Regions from separate parts of the Streptomyces parvus genome, predicted to be linked through region 1. Evidence: riboswitches for the same ligand, from Rfam matches in the RefSeq annotation. Region 1 holds a riboswitch; each other region holds the start of a gene.
The links. A riboswitch is a leader RNA that binds a small molecule or an ion and turns the genes downstream of it on or off. The one in region 1 is predicted to bind cyclic di-AMP.

Region 1 (5,258 bases):
TCGGGGTGGGCGCCGGCCTTGGTGGCGACGACGATGTCGGACCGGTTGCCACGGGAGGCGAGCCACTTGCCGATGACGGTCTCCGACTCGCCGCCGTGGTTGCCCTCGACCCAGGCGGAGTACGCGTCGGCGGTGTCGATGAAGTTGCCGCCGGCCGCGACGTACGCGTCCAGGACGGCGAAGGACTGTTCCTCATCCGCCGTCCAGCCGAAGACGTTGCCGCCGAGGGCGAGGGGGAAGACCTGGAGGCCGGAGGTGCCGAGGAGAGTGCGCGTGGAAGTCATGCGAGGGTCCAACGGGCCGGGCGGGGACGGTATTCCGCCGCGTACTCCGTCCGGGATTCCGCCGCGTACGCCTTCCGGGCCTGTCGCCCCCTCCCCCGGACAGACCGGCAGCCCTGACGTCGGGGGGTGTGCGTCAGGGCTGCCGGGGTTTCGGGGCGGGCCGCCGGAGAAGGGCGGCCCCGGGCCGACGGCGCGCGCCGGCCCGAGGGCTCAGACCTGCAGGCCCTTGCTGGTCAGCCAGGCCATCGGGTCCATCGCCGAGCCGCCCGCGGTGCGGACCTCCATGTGGAGGTGGACGCCGGTCACGTTGCCGGTGGCGCCCATGCGGCCGATGGTCTCGCCCGTGGTGACCTTCTGGCCGACCGAGACGTCGATCGAGGACTGGTGGGCGTACCAGATCTCGGTGCCGTCATCGAGCTGGAGCACCGTGCGGTAGCCGTACGAACCGGACCAGCCGGCCGACGTGATCGTGCCGCTGTGCACGGCCTTGAGCGGCGAACCGGCCGCCCCTGCGAAGTCGAGGCCGGTGTGCTGGCCGGAGGACCACATCGCGCCGGACTGACCGTAGGTCGAGCTGATCGTGTACGAGGAGGCCGGCAGGGAGAAGCTGGCGGCGAGCTTGGCGAGACGCTCCTCCTCCGCCTTCTTCTTCGCCGCTTCCTCTGCCGCCTTCTTCTTCGCGGCGGCTTCGGCCTCGGCCTCGCCCTGCTGCTTCTTGGCCTCTTCCGCCGCCTTCTCGGCGGCTGCCTTCTCCGCCGCTGCCTTGGCCTCGGCGTCGGCGCTGGCCTGCTGCTGCTCGGCCTGCTGGAGGATCCGGGCGCGCAGTGCCTCGCCGGCGTCGGTGCCCTGCTCGGCCTCGGCGCTGGTGAGTCCGGCGGTGGTGAGCGGCGCGGCCGCGGCGACCGGGACGGCCTCCGCGTCGTCGGACATGAAGGACCCGACGCCGGGAAGGGACTTGGCGTCGGGGAGGTTGTCCGCGATGGAATCGGGAAGAGAGATGGAGACGGGTGCCTTGTCCTGAGCGGTGGCCATGCCCCCCGCTCCGACGGCCGCTATGACGCCGACCCCGAGGACGGTGGAGCTACGGGCCAGACCACGCTGCTTGGCGACGCGGTGCCTGCCGCGCACGGGACGGATGGAGTCCTCGGTGGGATTCCACTCCCCCACGGACCGCTCGGCGCCACCGTAGCTGTCGGGGCTGAAGGGTGACGGGGCCTCAGGGGCAGGCTTGTTGGACGCCACGTGGGCGCACTCCTTTCCTTCCTTCTCGCCTACCGGGTTAGCTGACGGGTTCGGAGCAGGAAGGTCTCCTACGGGCCCCTCCGCCTCTCACGAGACGCAGGCGTCCGATTCACCCCATGTAGGTGGTTCCCCGGTTCCCTTGCGGAATTCGGCGCTCGCGCGCGGCGCCGTCCCTGACGACGGCTGTGACGACCGCGCTGCGTTATCGAACGTTAATAGACACCCGGGCCCGATTCCAAGCTGTTCCTGTTGATCATTAACGAACAGGGGTGGGAGGTACGGGGCACAAGCGGGTGGAATCGGGCGACTTGACCGGAGCTCAGCCACACGTCTTTTTCTGACGGTGTATCAAATGTTATGCGGAGCGGTGCGCTTCGATCACACACCGTGTCATCGCTCCGAGTCCGGCGGTCGGCACGTACACGCGTGGACGCGTGGGGTCGCCACGTCAGCGGGCCGCGTCCTCGTCGCCCCGGCCCACGATCTTCACCGTGGTCCGGCGCACGGGCTGCCCCTCCGCCGGCCGGCCGACCGCGATCAGCGCCATGTCGTCCGTGGCATGCCCGCCCGTGTGCAGCCGTACGTCATCGGTCAGCGCCGACAGCAGCTCCTCCGGCCCCGGGAAGATCCGGCCGCGCAGCCGGGCGGCCGGATCGTAGAAGACCCCGTTCGCGTCCCGGGCCTCGGACAGGCCGTCCGTGAAGGCGAGGAGCGTCGCCCCGGGAGGCATCGCCCACTCCTCGGCGCGGTCCGGCCACACCCCCAGCTCCATCCCCAGCGGCAGTGCGGGCACCGAGGGCGCCAGCACCTCCAGAGCCCCGTCCGCGTGGAGCAGGATCGGCTCGGGGTGGCCGCGGTTGACCAGACGGACCGTGGCCGCCCCGGGCGGGATCTCGGCCAGTACAGCGGTGACGAACCCCTCCATGGCGTCCAGCCCGTACCGTCGCGTCCCCTCACGGGCCAGCGCCCGCTCCAGCCTCTGGGCCACGCCCTCCAGCGAACGCTCCTGCTCGGCGGCCTCCCGGAACGCGCCGATGATCACCGCCACCGCGCCGACGGCGTCCAGCCCCTTGCCTCGGACGTCGCCGACCACGATCCGTACGCCGTACGGGGTGTCCGCGACGGCGTACAGGTCGCCGCCCACGAACTCGTCCGCCTGGGCCGCCTCGTACCGTGCGGCCACCTGGAGCCCGCCGGTCCGCTCGGCGGGCGTCGGCAGCACGGCCCGCATGGCGGTCTCGGCGACGGCGCGGGCCGAGGCGAGCTGCTCGTTGCCGCGCCGCACGACGCCGTTGATGACGAGGGCCAGCACCGAGCCCGTGAGCACGGTGATCATCTCGATGACCGGGACCACCTGGGTGGACGTCCCGTCGGAGATCCGCATCACGGTGACGGAGATGACCGCAGCGATCCCGGTGCGGACGGTCCGGGACAGCGAGAAGAACGGGGCGGCGATGAGCGGGGCCGCGACGAAGAGGGGGACGGCGGTGAAGTTGGGCGGGGCCAGCCAGTCGAACAGCAGTCCGCCGACGATGAGCAGGGCGGGCAGCATCCGGATGAACCGCCCGGTGCCCCGTCCACCGCCGAACGTCAGCTCCCCCTCCCGGGAACCGAACACCGCACGGCCCACGGCATCGATGCTCCCCGCCGCTCCGCTGTGCCGTCTCTCGGCCATCCCCACCTGTGCACTCCTGCCCGGTCCACCCACGGCTGCGGACGGTACCGCGCCCCGCCCAGGCTTCCCGGAGCCGCGCCGAGCGGCGACTCCGCATCGGCCGAATAGGGGGAAACCCGAGTGGCGGCCCGGCCGACCGTGGTCAGTCGGAGAGCCGGTGCTGCGCGCGGACCGTCGGTGCGTCCCGTACGAAGGCGGCGGTGCCGTCCCCGTAGCGATCGTAGTTCTTTCCGGAGCACGGGTCGGCGACATACATCCCCCCGAGCCCGATCACGTACGAACGGCCGGCCGCGGGAGCCCGGACTCCCGCAGCATCGTGGTGCGGCCCGGCGGGCGATTTCCTGAATGGACCACTCCGTGCCGGGCAACGACTCGGGCCCGGCACGCTGTCTGCGTGCCGGGCCCGGATCTTCAGTAGCGGGGACAGGATTTGAACCTGCGACCTCTGGGTTATGAGCCCAGCGAGCTACCGAGCTGCTCCACCCCGCGTCGGTAAACACAACTGTACGGCATTCCCGGAGTGCGGCTGACCAATTGCTCCGGGCATCCCCCCGGCACGTCCGTTACGGCGAGGTGGCGCCGGAGACGCGCAGGGCCGAGCACCCGGCCGTCGGGACCTGCGGCGGGAGGAGGCGGCACCAGGAGCCGTCGAGTCGCATGGCAGGGCGTTCGGGCCTGGCGTAGCGTGAAATTCAGGGGTGGGGTTCGGCATGTGAGCTTCTTACGTGCACCGTCCGATTTGCCGGGAGGTCGCGGCATGGCACGGGGTATCCGTAACACCATCGGACTGATCTTGGCGGTCGTCGGCGCTGCCGCAGCTGTCTGGGCGCCCTTCCGCAACTGGTACGAGGGGCGGCTCGGACACGACTTCCGGGTCTGGGAGCTCTTCACCGGGGCCGGCATCACGGACTCGGGTGCGGGGCTGTTCGCCTCCATGTTTCTCCCTCTCTTCGTCGGGGCGCTCCTCACGGTTCTCGGCGTCGCGTTTCGATCGCGGCTCCTCGTCCTGATCGCGGGAATCATCACGCTCGGATTCGCCGTCCTCTGGATGGTCCGGCAGGCACAGGCGCAGGGCAGCCTGACCGTCACGGGCGACGGTGACGGGCTCGGCAGCGGCGTGGGACTGGCCCTGCTCGGCGGTCTCCTCATGCTCATCGGCTCGGCCGTCATGAGCGGGCGCGAACGCCGGGCGGTGCGAAACGCCCGCCATGAACGGGAGCAGCGAGGGCGCGACGCTCTGGACCGCGAGGAGGACACGGAGCGCCACCGCACCGGAGTCGAGCAGTCGTACGGTACGGCCGCCCGGGACGGGGCGGCCGGAGGCGAGACCGACCGAGCCGGTGCGACCGAGGCACGCCCCGACACCGACGCCGGCCCCGCTCGGGGCACGTCGGCCCAGGGCGACTCCCAGCGGCGCTTCGGTCGTCCTCAGGAGCAGACGTCGCCGCCGCGCGGCCGACCGGTTCCGGCGAGGGACGCCGGCGGCGAGCCCGGGCGGGGGGAGACGGACCGGACCCAGTACGAGCAGAGCGACCGGGCCAAGGGATCCGAGCGCCCCGAGGACGGCCCGTCGGGCAGGAGGTACCCGGATCGCGGAGACCAGTCGTAGGCGCACTGCCGCGCCCATCTGCCCGGATCGCGTATTCCGTCCGGATCCGGGTAGGTGAGCATGGTGCCGGCGGGTCTCCGGCGGCACCTTCTGGGGCAGGGGAATCATCGCAATGCCGATATCCACAACCGCTCCGGCTCCGGTCACCGCCGCGCCCCTCCCGGCGCTCCCGCAGATCCGCGACCCTCGCAAGGTGGCGCCGAGGGACGCCCGCGCTCTCAGTTCCGTCTTCTTCGAACGGCTGCAGGTGCTGGAAGAGGGCACGCATGAGTACCGGTACGCACGGAACACCCTGATCGAGACGAATCTGTCTCTGGTCCACTTCGCCGCGAGACGGTTCCGCAGTCGCGGCAACGGCGAGATGGAGGACATCGTCCAGGTCGGAACGGTCGGCCTGATCAAGGCGATCGACCGGTTCGACCTCAGCCGGGAGGTGAAGTTCACCTCC
Region 2 (5,258 bases), 560 kb from region 1:
CACCGGGGCCTCGCCAAGTACGCCATCGAGGAGGCATACGAACTGGTCGAGGCGATCGAGGACGGCGACCGGGACGAACTCCGCGAGGAGCTGGGCGACGTCCTGCTCCAGGTCGTCTTCCACGCCCGCATCGCCGAGGAGGACCCCGAGGAACCCTTCGCCGTCGACGACGTGGCGGGCGGCCTCGTCGAGAAGCTGATCCACCGCCACCCGCACGTCTTCGGCGACGAGACCGCAGAGACCCCCGAGGACGTCCACGCGCACTGGCTGCGCACCAAGGCGATCGAGAAGCAGCGCACCTCGGTCACCGAAGGCGTCCCCCTCGGCCAGCCCGGCCTGGCCCTCGCCGCGAAACTCGGCAGCCGCGCCCGCACAGCCGGCCTCGACGTCCCCCTGCCCACCGGCGACTCCATCGGCTACGAACTCCTCGCCCTGGCCGTGGCCGCCGAGGCGAACGGCACCGACCCGGAAGCCGCCCTGCGCGCGGCGGCCCGGGCGTACCGCGACGCGATCCTGGCGGTGGAGGGCGAGTGAACGACACCCCCGGCTGCCCCCGCGGCACCACCGCCCCCGCACTCTTCACCTGGGAGTTCGCCTCCGACCCCTACCCCGCCTACGCCTGGCTCCGCGAGCACCGCCCCGTCCACCGCACCGCGCTGCCCAGCGGGGTCGAGGCCTGGCTCGTGACGCGGTACGGAGATGCCAAGCAGGCGCTCGCCGACGCGCGGCTCTCCAAGAACCCGGCCAACCACGCCGAGTCGCCGCACGCCAAGGGGAAGACGGGGATCCCGGGGGAGCGCAAGGCGGAGCTGATGACGCATCTGCTCAATATCGATCCACCGGACCACACCCGGCTGCGCCGGCTCGTGTCCAAGGCGTTCACCCCGCGCCGGGTCGCGGAGTTCGCGCCCCGCGTGCAGGAGCTGACGGACCGGCTCATCGACGGGTTCATCGAGGAGGGCAAGGCCGACCTGATCCATGACTTCGCCTTCCCGCTCCCCATCTACGCCATCTGCGACCTGCTCGGCGTCCCCCGCGAGGACCAGGACGACTTCCGGGACTGGGCTGGCATGATGATCCGGCACGGGGGCGGGCCGCGCGGCGGGGTCGCCCGGTCGGTGAAGAAGATGCGCGGCTATCTCGCCGAACTCATCCACCGCAAAAGGGAGAATCCCGGGGACGACCTGATCTCGGGGCTCATCCGGGCCAGCGACCACGGCGAGCACCTCACGGAGAACGAGGCGGCCGCGATGGCGTTCATCCTCTTGTTCGCCGGGTTCGAGACCACGGTCAATCTGATCGGCAACGGGACCTACGCCCTGCTGCGCCACCCCGAGCAGCGCGCCCGGCTGGAGGCCTCCCTCGCGGCGTCCCCGGACCCGGGGCGGAGCGCCCTGCTGACGACGGGGATCGAGGAACTGCTCCGGTTCGACGGGCCGGTCGAGATGGCGACCTGGCGGTACGCCACCGAGCCGCTGACCCTGGGCGGCGAGGAGATCGCCGCCGGGGACCCCGTGCTGGTGGTGCTCGCGGCGGCCGACCGGGACCCCGAACGGTTCACGGATCCGGACACGCTCGACCTTGCACGGCGTGACAATCAGCACCTCGGCTACGGCCACGGCATCCACTACTGCCTGGGGGCGCCGTTGGCCCGCCTCGAAGGGCAGACCGCGCTGGCCACGCTCCTGAGACGCCTTCCCGACCTGCGACTTGCGGAAGAACCTGCCGATCTGCGCTGGCGCGGCGGGCTCATCATGCGCGGACTGCGCACCCTTCCGGTGGCCTTCGAACCGGGAATCCGTTCCGAAAAAAGTGACACGCTGTCAACTCTGTGACTTTCACGTGATCTGCGCTGCATCGACTTGTGACACACGTTCGAGTCCCGCTAGGTTCACGGTTCGACGCGTCGGTCGCACGTTGCTCACGCGTCACTTGTGTGCCGACGCAGGCAGGGAATCCTGCTGCGCGGCGCTCAGGTCACTCGCTCGTCAGTCGCACGGAAGGCATACCCATGGGCTCCGCGAACGGCAGACACCGCCGCCCTCGCCAGGCACCCGCCCTCGTCGTCGCCGCAGGGGTGACGGGATCGGCCATCGCCATCCCGCTGCTCGGTGCGAGCGGCGCGACCGCCGCCGACGCCGGCACCTGGGACCGGGTCGCGGAGTGCGAGAGCGGCGGAATGTGGAGCGCCGACCTCGGCAACGGCTACTACGGCGGCCTCCAGTTCTCGCAGGAGACCTGGTCGGCGTACGGCGGCACGGAGTTCGCGCCCCGCGCCGACCTCGCCAGCCGGTCGCAGCAGATCTCCGTCGCCGAAAAGGTCCTGGACGACCAGGGCCCCAAGGCGTGGCCGAGCTGCGCGGTGATCTCGGGCCTCGCGGTGGACGGCAGTCTGCCGGGCGTCGACCCGGGCACCTCGCCGGCCCCCGACCCGACGTCCACCCCGACCGACGAGGCGGACGTACCGGACGAAGCGGGTGAATCCGGCGAGTCCGGTGAAGTCGATGAGTCCGGCAAGGGTGATGAGAGCAAGGGTGAGAAGGGCGACCCGACGGACAAGGGCGGCAGCGGTGACGCGGAGAGGGGCGGCGGGGCTCCCGACTCCTCGGTGACGCCCTCCACCCCGCCGTCCTCCGGCACCCCCGACGCCACCGGCCCCTCCACCGCCCCCGACGCCTCGAAGAGCCAGGGCGGCAAACACCGCGGCACCCCCGCGCCCGAGGAGGCCGGAGCGGGTCAGGGGGACGGCCCGCGCGGATCCGGCCGGCACGCCTCACGGGGCGACGGCGACGCCCGGGGCGGCGGCGCGGCGACCGCCGGCGCGTACACGGTGCAGCCCGGCGACAACCTCTGGGCGATCGCGGATGCCCAGGAGCTGCCCGGCGGCTGGTCCGGTCTGTACGAGACCAACAAGGACCTCCTGGGCTCCGACCCGGACCTGATCCTGCCCGGCCAGAACCTGGATCTGGGCCTGGATCAGGCGGCCGGTCAGGCCGCGCCGAAAGGTGCCGAGGGGCCCGTCGAGGAGCCTGCCGCCAACTGATCCAATTCGGGAAAAAGCCCCGAAAGTAGAGGCAGTTAAGAGGCCTATGTCCACTTTGCGTAAGTGAGACATGGGTCTCTTTGCTTCAACTCACGCATCTCTTCCGGCTCATCCGTACACATCACCCCCGACCTGCGGAAACGACCCACCGACCACCGCGAGTTCGGGTTGATTGCCCCCTATGTCCATCTTTGAATGTCGGGGTTGCCTGTGTTTACGGTCGAAGCCGCTCGCACCGCGGGCCCCGTCGACCGTCACGCCGAATCCTGCCGTCGGTCGAAGGGAACAGACGCGTAAGCGCCGTAGGCAGGAGCGGGGGACCCAGGTAGGCCGCCGGGTCCGCACGGCCCCCTCCGAGGGGACGTACGGGACCGGCTAGGGGTGAAGCCGTGCGCAAGGACGCACGGCCGGGCAACTCATCAGCCCGAACCCGACAGCTCACCTCGTAGGCGTCGGTGAGGAGATTCGTTCCATGCTGCTGAACAGCAAGGGCAAGCACCGCCGCCCGTCCAAGGCCGTCCGTATCGCCACCCTCGCGGGTGTCGCCGGTGCCGCCGTCGCCGTCCCGCTGATGGGCGCGACCAACGCTTCCGCCGCCTCCGTCGAGACCTGGGACGCCGTCGCCCAGTGCGAGTCCGGCGGTAACTGGTCCATCAACACCGGCAACGGCTACTACGGCGGGCTGCAGTTCTCGCAGTCGAGCTGGGCCGCCGCCGGTGGTACGCAGTACGCCGCGCGCGCCGACCTGGCCTCCAAGGACCAGCAGATCGCCACCGCCGAGAAGCTTCTCGACATGCAGGGCCCGGGTGCCTGGGCCTGCGCCGGCGCCGGCGGCCTCACCAACGACGGTGTGGACCCGGGCGTGAACCCCGGCGGCTCCGGCCAGTCCGAGAGCAAGCCCGAGCAGGCGCAGCCCGAGCGCCGGGCGGAGCAGCCCACCACGCGCAGCGAGCAGCGCGAGGCCCCCAAGGCCGAGAGCAAGAAGACCGTCACCACCCCGACCGGCGACAAGGTCAAGAAGGGCGACGGCGAGTACAAGGTCGAGGTCGGCGACACCCTGAGCAAGATCGCTCAGAAGGAAGACGTCAAGGGCGGCTGGAGCAAGCTCTTCAAGCTCAACGACGACATCGTCGAGGACGCGAACCTGATCTTCCCGGGTCAGCAGCTCCACCTGAAGTAATCGCCGTCTCTCCTCCCCGGAGGGAGAGCGTCCGGCGGCACTCTCCCTCGCACGGCTTCCCGGCCCGGCGCGCTCTTCCCCCCAGCGCGCCGGGCCGGGTTCTTCGTGGGCGGCGGGTGTCCGGGGACCCGTATGCGTTCACCTCTTGTTGTTACCACTCAGTAGATTTCTAGAGTTCTGCCCCGATATGCAGGCCCTTGGGTCCTTTTTCGTCCCAGGAGGCGGGCGGTCGGCCGACTGACGCGGCCGGGGCGGATAGGCTCGGGTCGCAAGGCCACAGTGACCCTGCACAACCAGTGTCAGATCCCAGAAGGAGATGCCTCGTGCCGTCCATCGACGTCGTCGTAGCCAGGGAAATCCTCGACTCCCGGGGCAACCCCACGGTCGAGGTCGAGGTTGGCCTCGACGACGGCAGCACGGGCCGTGCTGCCGTTCCGTCCGGCGCCTCCACCGGTGCGTTCGAGGCCATCGAGCTTCGCGACGGTGACCCCAACCGCTACCAGGGCAAGGGCGTCGAGAAGGCCGTCCTCGCCGTCATCGAGCAGATCGGCCCGGAGCTCGTCGGGTACGACGCCACCGAGCAGCGCCTCATCGACCAGGCGATGTTCGACCTGGACGCCACCGAGAACAAGGCCTCGCTCGGCGCGAACGCCATCCTCGGCGTCTCGCTGGCCGTCGCGCACGCCGCTTCCGAGGCGTCCGACCTGCCGCTCTTCCGCTACCTCGGCGGCCCGAACGCGCACCTGCTGCCCGTTCCGATGATGAACATCCTGAACGGCGGCTCGCACGCCGACTCCAATGTGGACATCCAGGAGTTCATGATCGCCCCGATCGGCGCGGAGTCCTTCTCCGAGGCCCTGCGCTGGGGCGCGGAGATCTACCACACGCTGAAGAAGGTCCTCAAGACCAAGGGCCTGTCCACCGGACTCGGCGACGAGGGCGGCTTCGCCCCGAACCTGGAGTCCAACCGCGCCGCCCTGGACCTCATCGTCGAGGCCATCAAGGAGGCCGGTTACGTCCCGGGCCGCGACATCG
Region 3 (5,258 bases), 1.1 Mb from region 1:
CGGTGCGGCGGGCGGCGAGGCGTTCGGTCTCCTGGTCGGCGCGGGCCTTGACCTGGGCGATCCGGGAGACCTGCCGCTTGATGCTCCGCAGCAGCCCGGTCTGCCGGTCGCCCGCCCGGTCGAGGTAGGAGGCGCGTTCCAGATAGGCGTCGGGGTCGGAGGAGAGCGCCAGTTGCAGGGCCGGGTCCAGGGTGCCGGAACGGTACTGCGCGGTGGCCAGCGAACCGAGCGCGTGCCGGGCGGTGTTGAGGCGGCCGGTGCGGCGGGCGGCCTCGTCGGTCAGGGCGTCGACGGTGCGGGTCGCGGCGTCCGCCTTCTCCTTCGCCCCGTTGTACTTCTCGGTGGCGACCTCGGCGTCGTGGTAGAGCCGGTCGACCTTCGCCTTGACCTGTGCCGCGGTGGGAGCCGGTTCGGCGGGGGCCGCGCCCGCCCCGGTGACCGAGCCGGCGGTGGCCGCCCCGGCGAGCGCCAGGGTGGCGGCGGTGCGGGCAGCAGGGCCGGTGAGCGGGCGCTGCTTGGGTTTTCGATGAGCTGACCTGCGGTGCGCTGCCACGGGGGCGGCATCCTTCCTCTCGGCTGTCCGCCGGCAACGGCGGCGGGTCCGGGATGGACGCTAATCCCGGCGCGGAGAAAAGAGTCGCCATGACAGCTATTGCCCTGATGTGGCGTTTCGCCGGCCACGGATGATCGAAGTGCCGAGCAAGGCTTGCCTCACTGAAGAGTAAAACTCTGGCCATGGCTAGGCTCCCGAGCCATGGACGTACTCATCAATGTCTTCGTCGCCCTGCACATCATCGGCATCGCCTCCCTGCTGGGAGGCTTCCTGACGCAGATGAAGGCCATGGGGTCGGGGACCGCCCGGTTCACCCCCGCGATGCTGCACGGCGCGCTGACCATGCTGGTCACCGGCGTGGCCCTGGTCGGCCTCAACCAGGCCGACGACCAGACCGTGAACAACGTCAAGATCGGCATCAAGCTGGCGCTGCTGGTCGTCATCCTCGCCCTGGTCTACGTCAAGCGTGACGAGGAGAAGGTCGACAAGGGCGCGTTCATCGCGGTCGGCGCCCTGACGACCGTCAACATCTTCATCGCCACCGTCTGGACCTGAGCCCGGACCCGAACCTGTCGGGGCGGCCGGTGACCGGCCGCCCCCGCCCTGTGTCACGCCGGGCGTACGCTCCCGTAGATCGGCATGTAGTAGATCGACTCCTCGCGCACGTTCGCGCCCGGCTTCGGGGCGTGGATCATCATCCCGTCGCCCTTGTAGATGCCGACGTGGCTGATGTCGTCGTAGAAGAAGACCAGGTCCCCGGGCTGGAGGTCGGACGTGGCGACCCGCGTGCCGACCTCGACCTGGTCCCATGTGGTCCGGGGCAGGGTCACGCCCGCCTCCCGCCAGGCCGCCTGCGTCAGCCCCGAGCAGTCGTAGCTGGAGGGGCCCGTCGCGCCCCACACGTACGGCTTCCCGATCTGGGCGCGGGCGAAGGCCAGCACCTTCTCCGCCTTGGCGGCGTAACCGCTGCCCGTCCCGGAGCCGGACCCCGGACCCGTGCCCGTACCGGTGCCCGATCCGGACCCCGAACCGCCGCCGGACCCCTCCGCGGCCTCCTCGCGGGTCTTCTCCTCGGCCTCGGCCTTCTCCTTCGCCTCGGCGGCCTGGCGGGCGGCCAGCTTCGCCGCCTTCTCCTTCGCCTCGGCCTCCTTCTTGCGCTCCAGCTCCGCCAGCCGCGCCTTCTCCTCGGCGGTCAGCCGGGACAGCAGTCCGCGCGCCTCGGTCAGCTTGGTCTGGACGTCCTTCTTGCTGGAGGCGAGGGTGGCCTGCGTCTCGGTCAGGGTCTCCAGGCTCTTCACGGCCTCCGCGCGCTTCCTGGCCGCAGAGGCCTGCTGCGTACGGAAGTCGCTCACGGCCTTCTGCTGCTTCTCCGTCGCCCGGTCCATCAGCCGGCTCTGGTCGAAGTACCCCTGCGGGTCGTCCGCGAAGAAGAACGTCGCCGTGGGCGCGATGCCGCCGCTGCGGTACTGGGCCGCCGCGTAGGAGCCCAGCGCCCGCCGTGCTTCGTTGATCTTCTCGGTCCGCTTCGCCACGTCCGCGAGCAGCGTGTCGACCTTCCTCTGCTGGGACGAGGAGGCGGCCCTGGCCCGGTTGTACTCCTGGGTCGCCGTGCCCGCCTGCCGGTACAGGGCGTCGACCTTCCTCTGCACGTCCTCGATGGCGGGCTTGGGCTCCGCGGGCGCTGCCGTGGCGCTCTGCGTGGAGAGCAAGGTCACCGAGGCCAGCGCGGCCGTCGTCAGCCCGACGGCGGGGGTGGTGGTGCGCACCTTCGTGCGCGGCTTGCGATGCGATGCCAAGACCGGCATCTCCTTCCGTGGACCGCCTACCGGGTTAGCTGTCGGGTTCGGACGGAACGGAAGGCTGTCCTACGGTCCGCATGCGGGAGCATGGACCGATTCACCCCGGTTCTGCGTGTGGGTCCCCGGTTCCGGACTGCCATGACGGCAGGACGGATTCGGCAGAGGTGTCCGTCAGGCGCGGTTCGCCTCTGGGAGGTACGGATCACCTGACCGAGCACGCTAGCCAAAGCGCCCCACCGCTGGGAAGGACGATGAGCGATATGCCCGATACATTTTCGTGACCTTTCCGGATCGAGGGCCCGGCACCCCCTCCGACCGGGCGCTCCTTCACGGAACGTGGACGTCCGCTCTCCGTGCGTACGGGCGAGGGGCAGGCGATTCCCCGGTGCGGGCGGCCGCTTCCGGCCGCTTCCCGGCTTCGGCACAAGGTTGTCAGTCCGTCCGCCTAGACTCGACAGGCGATGAGCAGCCTCTTTGACGACAACTTCCTGACCGGCCTCCAGCCCGCGGAGGACGGCCCCCCGCCGCCCCCCGAGGACCACGCGCCCGAAGCGGTGCCGGAGGGACTCTTCGAGGGCGTCTACGACGCGCCCCCGCCGCCCCGGGACGGGTACTACCGGGACGGCCACCCGCGCCCGGCGATCGACTCCGCCGCGCTGCTCGACGGGCTCAACACCGAGCAGCGCGCCGCCGTCGTGCACGCCGGGTCCCCGCTGCTCATCGTCGCCGGGGCCGGCTCGGGCAAGACCCGGGTGCTCACCCACCGCATCGCCCACCTGCTGGCCGAGCGGGGCACGCACCCCGGGCAGATCCTCGCGATCACCTTCACCAACAAGGCCGCGGGCGAGATGAAGGAGCGCGTCGAGCAGCTCGTCGGCCCGCGCGCCAACGCCATGTGGGTCATGACCTTCCACAGCGCGTGCGTCCGCATCCTGCGCCGCGAGTCGAAGAAGCTCGGCTTCACCTCGTCGTTCTCGATCTACGACGCCGCCGACTCCAAGCGGCTGATGGCCCTGGTCTGCCGCGATCTGGACCTCGACCCCAAGCGCTACCCGCCGAAGTCCTTCACCGCCAAGGTCTCCAACCTCAAGAACGAGCTCATCGACGAGGAGACCTTCGCCGGACAGGCCGCCGACGGCTTCGAGAAGACCCTCGCCCAGGCGTACGCGCTCTACCAGGCCCGCCTGCGCGAGGCCAACGCCCTGGACTTCGACGACATCATCATGACGACGGTCCACCTCCTCCAGGCCTTCCCGGACGTCGCCGAGCACTACCGCCGCCGCTTCCGCCACGTCCTGGTCGACGAGTACCAGGACACCAACCACGCCCAGTACACGCTGGTCCGTGAGCTGGTCGGCCCGGCCGGGGAGAACGACGCCCCCGCCGAGCTGTGCGTGGTCGGTGACGCGGACCAGTCGATCTACGCCTTCCGGGGCGCGACCATCCGCAACATCCTCCAGTTCGAGGAGGACTACCCGAGCGCGACGACGATCCTGCTGGAGCAGAACTACCGCTCCACGCAGACGATCCTCTCCGCCGCCAACGCCGTCATCGAGCGCAACGAGAGCCGCCGCCCGAAGAACCTCTGGACCAACGCCGGCTCCGGCGCCCGCATCACCGGCTATGTCGCCGACACCGAGCACGACGAGGCGCAGTTCGTCGCCGACGAGATCGACCGGCTCACCGACGCCGGCGACGCCAAGGCGGGCGACGTCGCCGTCTTCTACCGGACCAACGCCCAGTCCCGTGTCTTCGAAGAGATCTTCATCCGCGTCGGCCTGCCCTACAAGGTCGTCGGCGGCGTGCGCTTCTACGAGCGCAAGGAGGTCCGGGACGTCCTGGCCTACCTCCGCGTCCTCGCCAACCCCGAGGACACCGTCCCGCTGCGGCGCATCCTCAACGTCCCCAAGCGCGGCATCGGCGACCGCGCCGAAGCCATGATCGACGCCCTGTCGATGCGCGAGAAGATCTCCTTCCCGCAGGCGCTGCGCCGCGTCGACGAGGCGTACGGCATGGCCGCCCGCTCCTCCAACGCCGTCAAGCGGTTCAACACGCTGATGGAGGAGTTGCGCACGATCGTCGAGTCCGGCGCCGGACCCGCCGTCGTCCTGGAAGCCGTCCTGGAGCGCACGGGCTATCTCGCCGAGCTCCAGGCCTCCACCGACCCGCAGGACGAGACCCGGATCGAGAACCTGCAGGAGCTCGCCGCCGTCGCCCTCGAATTCGAGCAGGAGCGCGGAGAGGAGGAGGGCGCGGGCACGCTCGCGGAGTTCCTGGAGAAGGTCGCGCTCGTCGCGGACTCCGACCAGATCCCCGACGAGGACGAGGACGGCTCCGGCGTCATCACGCTGATGACCCTGCACACGGCGAAGGGCCTGGAGTTCCCGGTCGTCTTCCTCACCGGCCTGGAGGACGGCGTCTTCCCGCACATGCGGGCCCTCGGCCAGACCAAGGAGCTGGAGGAGGAGCGCCGCCTCGCGTACGTCGGCATCACCCGCGCCCGCGAACGGCTCTATCTGACCCGGGCCGCCATGCGCAGTGCCTGGGGCCAGCCCTCGTACAACCCGCCGTCGCGGTTCCTGGAGGAGATTCCCGAAGCCCACCTGGACTGGAAGCGCAAGGGCCCGATGGCCGCCCCCGCCGGGCCCACCTCCGGCATCACGTCCTCGCTGTCCTCCTCCCGCTCCCGCTCCGGCCCCTCGGGCTTCGCGACCCGGCGCTCCTCGGACAAGCCGACGGTCGCCCTGGCCGTCGGGGACCGGGTCACGCACGACCAGTTCGGCCTGGGCACGGTGACGGCCGTCGAGGGCCACGGCGACCAGGCCAAGGCGACGGTCGACTTCGGTGACGAGCGCCCGAAGAAGCTGCTCCTGCGGTACGCGCCGGTCGAGAAGCTGTAGGACACG
Region 4 (5,258 bases), 3.6 Mb from region 1:
TTCCTGCCGCTCATCGCCTCGGGACGGCCCGTCGGCTCCTGCATCCTCGGCTTCGACCGGCCGCGCGGCTTCAGCCCGGAGGAGCGTACGGTCCTGACGGCCCTGGCCGGGCTGATCGCGCAGGCCCTGCAGCGCGCCCAGCGCTACGACAGCGAGTCGGCGCTCGCCCGCGGGCTCCAGGACGCCCTGCTGCCGCACCGGCTGCCCGAGGTGGACGGGGTGGACACGCTGGGACGCTATCTCTCCGGTACCCAGGGCATGGACGTGGGCGGCGACTGGTACGACGTCATCGAGACCGGCCACGAACTCGCCCTGGTCATCGGGGATGTGCAGGGCCACGGCGTTTCCGCCGCCGCGACGATGGGACAACTGCGCAGTGCGGTGCGGGCGTTCGCGCTGAGCAAGCACGATCCGCAGGAGGTGATGAGCGGCACGAACCGGCTGCTCATCGACCTCGACCCGGGCCAGTTCGCGAGCTGCTGCTACATCGCCCTCGACCCGGCGACCGGCGTGGCCCGTGCCGTACGGGCGGGCCATCCGCAGCCCGTGCTGCGGCGGCCCGACGGCCGGACGGAGGTGCTGGACCTGCCCGGTGGCATCGTGCTCGGGATCGACGGGGACGCGGCCTACCCGGTCACGGAGATGCGGCTCGAACCGGGAGCGATGCTGGCCCTGTTCACGGACGGGCTGATCGAGCGTCCGGGGACGGACATCGACGAGGGCGTCGAGCGGTTGCGCGCCACCGTCGAACGCATCGGCGCCGTCCCCCTGGCCGAGACGGCCGACCAGGTCATCGGCGAGGCGAGGGCGGCCACCGACCGCCCCGACGACATCGCCCTCCTGCTCGCCGCCCGGTGGGCCGAGGCCCCTCGGGCCGCCCGGCGCCCCCGGACGGCGCAGGAACCCGGGCCCGATCTGTGGCGCACGTTCAGGAGGCCGGACCCGGGGCGTACGACGGGTGCCCCGGATCCGGCCTCCTAGAAGGTGCCTGAAAGACGTCCTGCCGATCAGGCGCCGGAGGCGTCCAGCATGCCCTCGCGCTCCACGACCTTGATCCGCTCACGGCCCTGGGCCGCACCCAGCGCCTGCTCGTGGGCGTCCAGCTTGTGCCAGCCCTCCCAGGTCGTGTAGCGGACGCCCCGGTCCTCCAGGAACGCCTCGACGGCCTCCGGGGCGGGCGTCGCCGGCTCGGGCAGACGGCCGGCGGCACGGTCCTCCAGGACGCAGGCGACCGTCTCGTTGGCGTCGCCCTTGGTGTGTCCGATCAGACCGATCGGGCCGCGCTTGATCCAGCCGGTGACGTAGACCGAGGCCATGTGCTCGTCCCCGGCGATGACCCGGCCCGCCTCGTGCGGGACGGTGCCGGAGGTGACGTCGAAGGGGAGCTTGGGCAGCTCCTCGGAGTAGTAGCCGACGGCACGGTAGACGCTCTGCACGTCCCAGTCGGTGAACCGGCCGGTACCCCGGACGTTTCCGGTGCCGTCCAGCTCGGTGCGCTCGGTGCGCAGCGCGGTGACCTTGCCGTCCTCGCCGAGGATCTCGACCGGGGACTCGAAGAAGTGCAGGAACAGCTTGTGCGGGCGGTCGCCGACGTCGCGGATCGCCCAGTTCTCCAGGGTCTGCGCGACCATGTTGGCCTGCTTGTTCTCGCGGCGGGTCGCGATGGAGCCCTCGTCGTACTCGATGTCCTCGGGGTTGACGATGACCTCGATGTGGGGGGAGTGGTCCAGCTCCCGCAGCTCCATCGGGCTGAACTTGGCCTGCGCCGGCCCACGCCGCCCGAACACATGCACCTCCAGCGCCTTGTTCTGCTTGAGACCCTGGTAGACGTTGTCCGGGATCTCGGTGGGCAGCAGTTCGTCGGCCGTCTTGGCCAGGACCCGGGCCACGTCCAGGGCCACGTTCCCGACGCCGAGCACGGCGACCTTCTCCGCGGTGAGCGGCCAGGTGCGCGGGACCTCGGGGTGCCCGTCGTACCAGGAGACGAACTCGGCCGCGCCGTAGGAGCCGTCCAGTTCGATGCCGGGGATGTCGAGCGCGCGGTCGGCCTCGGCGCCGGTCGAGAAGATCACCGCGTCGTAGAACGACCGCAGGTCGTCCAGGCCGATGTCGTGCGGGTAGCCGACGTTCCCGAAGAGCCGTATCTGGGGCTTGTCCAGCACCTGGTGCAGGGCTTTCACGATGCCCTTGATCCGCGGGTGGTCGGGGGCCACCCCGTAGCGGATGAGACCGAAGGGGGCGGGCATGCGCTCGAAGAGGTCGATGGAGACCCCCGGGTCCTGGCAGACCTCGGATTTGAGCAGCGCGTCCGCAGCGTAGATACCGGCGGGGCCGGCTCCGACAATGGCGACGCGGACGGGGCGTGTCATGGCGTGGTGATCCTTCGGGGCGGGCGAACGCGGGCAGGTACAGCGTACGTCGGAGGTAAGGGTTGGCTTACTAGTCTCCACCTCACACCGTAAGCGATCGCCGGGCGGGCCCTTCGGCCGACCCCGCCTGGAGTGCCCGATCGGCCCGTTTTGTTCTACCGATATGGTCGATTTGGCCCCTATGGGGCTCATGGTCAATAAAGGGCTTATTAGGGTTACCGGGGCATTTGCTTAGGCGCAATTTCGCCATCGCCGCGAGGGAGTGGTGAGCGTCACGTCCAAGAGGGCGGACGCCGAAGCGGACGTATCGGTTCCCTTCTGCGCGAGGAAAGTTGACGCCGTGACGGCGCGGCCCGATCCGGCAATTCCGCTATTCGATCATGCGCGGAAAGGGAAATCGGGAATGCAGGGCTTGTTCCGTCCGATGTTTCTCGCCTACGGTCACCGTCAATCCGGATGGAACGCCGAATCCTGCCGCCGTCCGGGAATCCGAAACCCACTCACGTACGGCAGGAGCGGGGGACCCAGGTAAGCCGCCGATCCGTAACCGGAACGGCTTGGGGTGAAGTCGCACGACCGTGCGGCCAGACATCTCCCGTCTGAACCCGACAGCTCACCTCGCAGGCGCCGGAGAGGAAATCCCCCATGCCCGCACTGGGTAAGCACCGTCGTCCCAAGTCCATCTCGCTCGGCCGCGGCCTCGCCGCCGTGACCACCGGTGGAGCCGTTCTCGCCCTCCCGGTGATCGGTGCCACCAGCGCCTTCGCCGCTCCTGCCCCCGCCGCCGCGGCGCAGGCCGTGGCGCCCGCCGCGGTGGTCGCCCAGGCGAATCCCGCCGCGAAGGCCGCCCCCGCCAAGCATTCCGTGATGGCCGGCGAAACGCTTTCCAAGATCGCTCGCGAGCATTCCGTCAGCGGCGGCTGGAAGAAGCTGTACGAAGGAAACCGGAAGATCATCGGATCGAATCCCGATCTCATTCACCCGGGTATCAAGCTGGACATCGGAGTCACGTCCGATGCCTCGTCGGACGGTAAGACCTCCAAGGCTTCTCCGTCCGCCGCGCGCGGCGCTTCGGCGGACCGCGCCGACCGTTCGGAGCGCATCAACGCCGCCCCCGTGGCAAAGGCCGCTCCGGCCGCCGAGAAGAAGGTCGTCACCTACACGAACGACCTCGACGGCTGGATCCGGGAATCGCTGGCGATCATGGCGGAGCAGGGCATCCCCGGCACCTACGAGGGCATCCACCGCAACATCATGCGCGAGTCCTCCGGCAACCCGGCCGCCATCAACAACTGGGACTCCAACGCGGTCAAGGGCACCCCGTCCAAGGGGCTGCTCCAGGTCATCGACCCGACGTTCCAGGCCTACCACGTGCCCGGCACCTCGACCGACAGCTACGACCCGGTCGCCAACATCACGGCCGCGTGCAACTACGCGGCGGACCGCTACGGCTCGATCGACAACGTCTTCGGCGCCTACTGATCCCTGCGCGACCGCACAGCACGAAGGGGCCCCGGACCGCACGGTCCGGGGCCCCTTCGTGGTCCCGGGGTGTCGCCGGGAAGTTACCCCCGAGTTTCTCGTGTACTTACCTCGCGAACCGCAGGAGAACCTGTTGCACTCTGCGGAGAGTGAGGGACGTCACATGAACGACAATGACATGCAGGACAGCGGGGCCAAGGGTGTTTCGCGTCGAAGATTCATCACTGGAACAGGTTCTTTTCTGGGAGCCGCGGCGATCGTCGGGCACGTCCCCCGGGAGGGCGTGACGACCACCGCACCGGCCCGGATCGCCCGGCCGATGTCGGCCAGGGCGTCATCGGGACGGATGTCGCCGGACGCCGTGTAGACCACCGCCCGGGGGCGGGAGGCCAGGACGGCGCCGATGCCGTCGGTGGCCGCGACCCCGAGCGGGTGCCCGAGACCGCCGAGTTCGCCCGCGTCGCGGCCGACCTTGGCGGGACCGTGCACGAGGACGGCGGCGAGCGTCAGTGCCGGAGGGGCCTCGACGGCGCGGACCGCCGCGCGGCCGACGTTGCCGGTACCCCAGACAACCGTGGGAATCATGCGCGGAGGGTAGCTCCGGGGCCTTGCACTTCCCAGAGTTGTGACCCCACCGAATCCCCGGGGCAAAGGGTGTTCCCGGGCCGGCGGGGGATCCGCCGGCCCGGGAGCCGGTCAGGTCGTTCAGCGCTTCGCGCGGGCGCCGTTCGGGGTGCCGGAGATCGTGAACTGCGAACCCGGCTCGATCAGCACATGGTCGTCGCGCGAGTCGGTGATCGTCACGTCGGTGAGCGTCGCATTGCCGCGTGCGCCGCCCATCGCGAGGATGCCGGAGCCGTTGTTGGACGAGTCGATCCGCACGTTCTGGATCTTGACGTCCGGCATCAGGCCGCCACCCGTCTTGAACTGGATGCCGTCGTAGGTGGAGTCGACGATGTCCGTGTCGCGGATCGTGACTCCGGGGATCGGCAGATTCTGCGGGAAGAGGGTGATCGCACCGAACTCCTGGTCCTCGTTCCAGAAGGCTCCGCCGGTGCGGTACAGGCCGTTGTTGGCGATCAGCGTCTGCCCGGAGAAGGGCAGCGGATCGTGGTCGGTCGCCAGCATGATGGCCGGGTAGTTCATGGTGTCGGAGATCAGGTTGTTCTCGATCTTGTTGCCGTGACCGCCGTAGATCGCGATGCCGTTGGCGCGCCACGGGAGCTGGATGGTGTTGTTGCGGAAGCTGTTGTCGTGGCCGATGTCGACGGTCTGGTCCTTGACGTACTTGCTGGACCAGACGGCGAGCGCGTCGTCGCCGGTGTTGCGGAACGATGAGTTGTAGACCGTGGAGTTCCGGGTGCCGTTGGCGAAGTTGATGCCGTCCGCGTACGTGTTGCGGATCCG

Region 2: another riboswitch for cyclic di-AMP. It lies ahead of RNL97_RS12740 (LysM peptidoglycan-binding domain-containing protein); the one in region 1 lies ahead of RNL97_RS15310 (M23 family metallopeptidase).
Region 3: another riboswitch for cyclic di-AMP. It lies ahead of RNL97_RS20485 (C40 family peptidase); the one in region 1 lies ahead of RNL97_RS15310 (M23 family metallopeptidase).
Region 4: another riboswitch for cyclic di-AMP. It lies ahead of RNL97_RS31485 (transglycosylase SLT domain-containing protein); the one in region 1 lies ahead of RNL97_RS15310 (M23 family metallopeptidase).

The regions. Positions count from the first base shown of each region.
Region 1 covers NZ_CP135079.1:3,203,083-3,208,340, forward strand. Annotated here, with positions in the region: gene RNL97_RS15305 (aldo/keto reductase) at 1-284, opposite strand, end outside; gene RNL97_RS15310 (M23 family metallopeptidase) at 495-1,526, opposite strand; cyclic di-AMP (ydaO/yuaA leader) riboswitch at 1,539-1,690, opposite strand; gene RNL97_RS15315 (PP2C family protein-serine/threonine phosphatase) at 1,975-3,201, opposite strand; partial or broken gene RNL97_RS33110 (TipAS antibiotic-recognition domain-containing protein) at 3,344-3,499, opposite strand; tRNA gene RNL97_RS15325 (tRNA-Met) at 3,617-3,690, opposite strand; gene RNL97_RS15330 (hypothetical protein) at 3,959-4,810, shown strand; gene RNL97_RS15335 (SigB/SigF/SigG family RNA polymerase sigma factor) at 4,923-5,258, shown strand, end outside.
Region 2 covers NZ_CP135079.1:2,644,620-2,649,877, reverse strand. Annotated here, with positions in the region: gene RNL97_RS12755 (nucleoside triphosphate pyrophosphohydrolase) at 1-534, shown strand, start outside; gene RNL97_RS12750 (cytochrome P450 family protein) at 531-1,835, shown strand; gene RNL97_RS12745 (transglycosylase family protein) at 2,012-3,043, shown strand; cyclic di-AMP (ydaO/yuaA leader) riboswitch at 3,332-3,510, shown strand; gene RNL97_RS12740 (LysM peptidoglycan-binding domain-containing protein) at 3,516-4,223, shown strand; gene eno (phosphopyruvate hydratase) at 4,547-5,258, shown strand, end outside.
Region 3 covers NZ_CP135079.1:4,282,376-4,287,633, forward strand. Annotated here, with positions in the region: gene RNL97_RS20475 (C40 family peptidase) at 1-553, opposite strand, end outside; gene RNL97_RS20480 (hypothetical protein) at 755-1,108, shown strand; gene RNL97_RS20485 (C40 family peptidase) at 1,162-2,358, opposite strand; cyclic di-AMP (ydaO/yuaA leader) riboswitch at 2,357-2,523, opposite strand; gene pcrA (DNA helicase PcrA) at 2,814-5,252, shown strand.
Region 4 covers NZ_CP135079.1:6,788,218-6,793,475, forward strand. Annotated here, with positions in the region: gene RNL97_RS31475 (SpoIIE family protein phosphatase) at 1-981, shown strand, start outside; gene RNL97_RS31480 (FAD-dependent oxidoreductase) at 1,008-2,369, opposite strand; cyclic di-AMP (ydaO/yuaA leader) riboswitch at 2,853-3,011, shown strand; gene RNL97_RS31485 (transglycosylase SLT domain-containing protein) at 3,015-3,851, shown strand; partial or broken gene RNL97_RS31490 (dihydrodipicolinate reductase) at 4,128-4,436, opposite strand; gene RNL97_RS31495 (CARDB domain-containing protein) at 4,557-5,258, opposite strand, start outside.